2 regions of the Gilvimarinus sp. DA14 genome follow, and region 1 is predicted to be linked to the other one. Evidence: predicted binding sites of a transcription regulator. Region 1 holds the regulator's gene; the other holds the start of a gene.

Region 1 (3,075 bases):
TGCTCACTTCCAACAAAAGCCCAGCGCCGAACGCGGCATAGTCAGTGCCGAAGCCAACGAAATTGTCTATGACAGCGCCAACAACACCGTTTCTATGACCGAAGCTGCCAAGCTCGAGCAGGACGGGGCGATTATGCGCGGACACAGCATTCACTACGATCTGACCCAAGAGCTGGTTAACGCCCAGAGCGATGCCGAGGGCCAGGACCGTATTCAAATGACCATTCCACCGGCGGCAATCGAGCAGTAAGCATGGCAACACTGAAAGCCCAAAACCTGGCTAAAAGCTACAAAGGCCGCCAGGTTGTTATCGATGTTTCCCTCAGCGTCTCCAGCGGCGAAATCGTCGGCCTACTGGGCCCAAACGGCGCCGGTAAAACCACCTGCTTTTACATGATTGCAGGTCTGGTTAAAGCCGATCGCGGCAGTGTCAGCCTGAACGAACAAGACCTCACCTCACTGCCGATTCACGGGCGTGCCCGCGCCGGTATTGGTTATCTGCCGCAAGAGGCCTCGGTGTTTCGCAAGCTTTCGGTGGCCGATAACATTCTCGCCATTTTGCAAACTCGCAAAGATCTCAGTGCCGAGCAGCGCAAGGATGAGCTGGAATCTCTGATGCACGAGTTTCACATCACTCACATTCGCGACAGCCTGGGCATGGCTCTGTCTGGCGGCGAGCGGCGCCGCGTTGAGATCGCCCGCGCCCTGGCCACCAACCCCGCGTTTATTTTGCTAGATGAACCCTTCGCCGGGGTCGACCCCATTTCGGTGAGCGACATTCAGCAGATTGTGCGCCACCTGAAAGACCGGGATATCGGCATTTTGATCACCGATCACAATGTGCGCGAGACGCTGGGCATCTGCGAAAAAGCCTATATTGTGTCCGAGGGACATATCATCGCCGAAGGCAACTCAGAGGACATCCTCAGTAATGCGAAGGTACGCAAAGTGTATCTGGGCGAAAACTTCATGCTCTAAGCGCCCACATCGCCTCAGCCCATCTTGACTTTTAAATTTTTTTGCGCCTCAGGCATAAACATTGCTTAAACGTGTTGCCTGCGAGCAGTAGGCTGACTACACTCTGCGATTAATGCCCGAAAGAAACATCAAAAATTATGAAGCAATCGCTACAGCTTAAGCTGGGCCAACAGCTCACTATGACACCTCAACTGCAGCAGGCCATTCGCCTGCTGCAGTTGTCTACTCTGGATTTACAACAGGAAATCCAAGAGGCGCTAGACTCCAACCCTATGCTGGAAATGGAGGAAAACCTCGACAGCGAACAGAGCGATAAAAACTCTGAAGCTAACGACACCCATGAGACCGCTGAGGCGCGCGAAACGGCTAACGCCACTTCCGAGACACCAACTAACAGCAGTGACAACGATGGCGACCCCCAGGCCGACAGCGAGTGGAGTGAGGCCATCCCCCAAGACCTACCCGTCGACACCAGCTGGGATGACGTCTACGAAAGCTCTGGCCCCGCGCTGCCGGCCAGTAATTACGAAGGCGATGACAGCGATTTTGAAAGCCGCCGTGGCAGCACCGAATCTCTGTACGATCACTTGATGTGGCAGCTCAATCTCACGCCCCTGTCCGAGCGCGACGAGCTGATCGCCATGGCAATCATCGACGCCGTCGAGCCCAGTGGACTACTTAGCACCACCCTAGAAGAGATATACGAAGGCCTCAGCGAAAACCTCGAAGAGCTTGAGCTAGACGAAGTTCAGGCGGTTAAACGCCGCCTGCAACAGTTTGATCCCTCGGGGGTGTGCAGTGAAAACCTGACCGACTGTCTGCTGGTGCAACTGTCCCAGTTCGATAAATCCACTCCATTTCTCGACGCCGCAAAGCTGATCGTACAGCAGTACCTACCTCTACTTGGCAGCCGCGATTACCGCCAATTGATGCGTAAAACCCGTCTCAAAGAGCCGGAACTTGCCCAGGCGGTGGCGCTGATAAAGAGCCTCAATCCGCACCCGGGTGACATTATCGACACCCGCGAAACCGAATACGTGGTGCCGGATGTGTTTGTCGAGAAGCGCGAGGGGCGCTGGACAGTGGAGCTAAATCCGGACATCGCGCCACGCCTGCGCATTAACACGGGCTATGCATCACTGGTAAAACGCGCCGACTCCAGCCGCGAAAACACCTTTTTAAAGAACAATTTACAAGAGGCGCGCTGGTTTTTGAAAAGCCTGCAAAGCCGAAATGAAACCCTGTTAAAAGTGGCCACCTGCATCGTAGAAAAACAACGCGGTTTTCTCGACTATGGCGCCGAGGCCATGAAGCCTCTGGTGTTGCACGATATCGCCGAGCTGGTAGAAATGCACGAATCGACCATCTCGCGGGTGACGACGCAAAAGTATATGCACACCCCACAGGGTATTTTCGAGCTGAAGTACTTTTTCTCGTCCCACGTCAGTACCGATTCAGGGGGTGAATGTTCCTCGACCGCAATTAGAGCTATCATTAAAAAGCTGATTGCCGCCGAAAACCCGAAAAAGCCCCTCAGCGACAGCAAGATCACGCAAATGCTGGCCGAGCAAGGCATTCAGGTTGCCAGGCGCACCATCGCCAAATACCGGGAATCTCTCAATATTCCGCCGTCCAACGAGCGTAAAAGCCTGGTGTAACATTTCCGGGGCGGCGCAAACTGCCGCCCCAGACAACAGAGGACTCTAGTATGCAAGTGAACATCAGTGGTCATCATTTGGAAATTACCGATGCCATCAATAACTATGTACACACCAAGCTGGAGCGTTTGACCCACCACAGCGAATTTATTACCAGCATCAACGTCATTCTCGAAGTCGAAAAAAACACCCAAAAAGCCGAAGCTATTATTCACGTCAATGGCAAAGATATTTTTGCCGACGCTGACTCCGAGGATCTTTACGCCGCCATCGACGCCCTAACCGACAAGCTTGATCGCCAGTTGATTAAGCACAAAGAAAAGCTGAAAAGCCACCGCTGATATCATGCAAATAGATCAAATACTCTCCCCCCAGCGTACCCTATGTCGCATCGAAGGCGTGAGTAAGAAGCGCGCCCTGGAAATTCTCGCCAACACCA
Region 2 (3,075 bases), 430 kb from region 1:
TTCTCACAATACAGGTAATACTGTTTACCACCATGCAGTTGCCCCAGCGCGTTGTTAAGGGTATAGAACGGAATTTTGAGTACTTCGGCATCTAGCAGCAAGGGCTTTAGAGATTCTTCATCCGGATGGCGGATATCGATCACCACCGCAGCGTCAGGCAGCTCACTCACTACATCGACCTCAGCGGCCCCCTCTACCGATTCGGCCAGATCGCGCACATCCGCCACTACTCGCGAACTAATCGCCTGCTCGAGCACGGCAAAATCAAACTTTTCCTCAACCGCCTGCACCTTGTCCATGCGCGCTCGGGTGGTGGGCTTAACAGAAATCACTCCGCAGTACTCTGGCATATTGGCCGCAAAAGTCTCGGTGCCAATCTCGCGTGAGATATCGATAATCTCGCCTTTATCCATGGTGATCAGTGGGCGCAGCACCAGAGTGTCGGTGACCCGGTCGATCACACTTAGGTTGGGCAAAGTCTGGCTGGAAACCTGGGCCACACTCTCACCAGTCACCAGTGCCGGCCATTTAAACTCTTGCGCCACACGGCTGGCGGCGCGCAGCATCATGCGCTTGAGCACCACCCCCATATAAGAGTTATCGACATGCTGCAAAATTTCGCTCACCACGCCCTCAAACGGTACAGTCACAAACTTTACCGGGTGGGATGCACCGTACTTGTGCCAAAGGTAATAGGAAACCTCTTTCACTCCCAGCTCGTGTTGCCGTCCGCCCAGGTTGAAAAAGCAAAAATGCGTGCGAATACCGCGCTTCATGGTCAGGTAGGTGGACACCGTAGAGTCAAAACCGCCCGAGATCAGCGAAACCACTGACTCCTGCGACCCCAACGGGTAGCCCCCCAGGCCCTGCTGCTGACTGGATACGACAAACAACCGCTCGTCTTTAATCTCCAGGCGCACGGTAATCTCGGGCTTGCGCAGCTCGACGCCGGCATTGTCAGTGTGCTGCGCCAGACCGCCCCCCACGTAGCGCTCCACCTCATGCGAGGTAAAGTCGTGGTTACCGCTGCGCTTGGCACGCACGCAAAAGGTTTTACCCGCCAGGCGCCCCTGCCAGCAACTTAAAGTCGCCTCGAATATTCCGTGCAAATCCCCCAGGGGAAACTCCAGCACCTTTAGGTAGCTGCCGATGCCCGGCGTATGCGCGAGAATCTCAGCTACCCGAGCCTCGCGCAGGGCGATCTCGTCGCCGGACAGATTGCTGTCATCGGCACTGATTTCGATTTTCTCCCAGTCGCGATCCACCCGGATACCCGGCCCCACGGGCGCAATCAGCGCGCGCAGGTTGTCGCGCAGCTGCTTGATAAAGCGCTTGCGCACCGGCGGTGACTTGATAATTATTTCTGGGAAAACCTTGACGATGAAATGCATGAGAGCCTACTGTAAGCGCGCGGTAAAAGCGCGACATTATAATGCATGGCTGGTGGCGAAACAAAAACCCGCCATTATGCCAAAGCACCATAATGATGCACACTTTTGTGCATAAGCACCATTTTGGTTCGCGCCAATCCTGTAAGATCTGAGCCACCGGATGGCAGGCCCTGTAACATCGCCCGCCACCCATGTTTTATTTGCTGGCACAGTTCTTGCCCTTACCCCGGGACACTAATAGTCGCCCGGCTCAGTCCGCTGAGCGCAGTAGGGCGCAAAGCCTGATTTGCCCACGCACTTCAGGCACACATGTTTAACGTCCGTAGCCCGTAGGCTTTACTAATTGGAGGCACTCGATGTCCAAAAAGACACTGGAACTGATCAAAGAACACGAAGCACGCTGGGTAGACATGCGCTTTACCGATACTCGCGGTAAAGAACAGCACGTTACCATTCCCGCCGCTTCTATCGACGACGATTTCTTTGAAGAAGGCAAAATGTTTGATGGCTCGTCCATCAACGGCTGGAAAGGCATTAACGAATCAGACATGATTCTGATGCCAGACGACGAAACCTCTATTCTGGATCCTTTCGCCGAAGACAGCACTGTAATCATTCGCTGTAACATCGTTGAGCCTACCACCATGCAAGGCTACGACCGCGATCCCCGCTCTATCGGCCTGCGCGCGGAAGAGTATTTGAAATCTACCGGCCTGGGCGACACCGCTCTGTTCGGTCCTGAGCCAGAATTCTTCGTATTTGACAGTGTCCACTGGGCCTCCGAAATGGGCGGCGCCTTCTACAAAATCAAATCCGAAGAAGGCGCTTGGTCTTCTGGCGACGAGTTCGAAGACGGTAACGCCGGCCACCGCCCAACCGTCAAAGGCGGCTACTTCCCCGTTCCTCCCGTGGACTCACTGAACGATCTGCGTGGCGCCATGTGTAACGCCATGGAAGCCATGGGCCTGGAAATTGAAGTTCACCACCACGAAGTGGCCACTGCCGGTCAGTGTGAAATTGGTGTTGGCGCCAACACTCTGGTGAAAAAAGCCGACGAAGTACAGATTCTGAAGTACTGCGTGCACAACGTTGCCCACGCCTACGGCAAAACCGCCACCTTTATGCCTAAGCCGCTGATCGGCGACAATGGCTCTGGTATGCACGTACACCAGTCTTTCTCTAAAGACGGCGTCAACCAGTTTGCCGGTGACGACTACGCTGGCCTGTCTGAAACTGCTCTGTACTACATTGGCGGTATCATCAAGCACGCCCGCGCCCTGAACGCTTTCTGTAACGCTTCAACCAACTCTTACAAGCGTCTGGTTCCAGGCTTTGAAGCGCCTGTTATGCTGGCCTACTCTGCGCGCAACCGCTCTGCGTCTATCCGCATTCCGTTTGTAACCAGTCCCAAAGCCAAGCGTGTTGAAACTCGCTTCCCTGACCCCACCGCTAACCCTTACCTGTGCTTCGCAGCTCTGCTGATGGCCGGTATTGACGGTGTGCAGAACAAGATTCACCCAGGTGAAGCGGCGTCTAAAGACCTGTACGACCTGCCTCCAGAAGAAGAAGCACAAATCCCAACTGTGTGCTCTAGCCTGGAGCAAGCTCTGAACGCTCTGGAAGAGGACAACGAGTTCCTGCAAGCCGGCGGTGTATTCACCAAAGACTTCATCGACTCTTACAT

What was found. Region 1 encodes sigma-54, which starts transcription at its own class of promoters, with help from an activator protein. Its sites were predicted from a motif close to TGGCACANNNNTTGCNNT; they were not measured.
Region 2: the regulator sigma-54 is predicted to act here: its motif matches at 1,596-1,613, upstream of glnA (glutamate--ammonia ligase).

The regions. Positions count from the first base shown of each region.
Region 1 is NZ_CP100350.1:3,335,625-3,338,699, reverse strand. It holds gene lptA (lipopolysaccharide transport periplasmic protein LptA) at 1-250, shown strand, start outside; gene lptB (LPS export ABC transporter ATP-binding protein) at 253-978, shown strand; gene NHM04_RS14590 (RNA polymerase factor sigma-54) at 1,116-2,636, shown strand; gene hpf (ribosome hibernation-promoting factor, HPF/YfiA family) at 2,687-2,977, shown strand; gene ptsN (PTS IIA-like nitrogen regulatory protein PtsN) at 2,979-3,075, shown strand, end outside.
Region 2 is NZ_CP100350.1:2,903,531-2,906,605, reverse strand. It holds gene thiI (tRNA uracil 4-sulfurtransferase ThiI) at 1-1,391, opposite strand, end outside; gene glnA (glutamate--ammonia ligase) at 1,748-3,075, shown strand, end outside.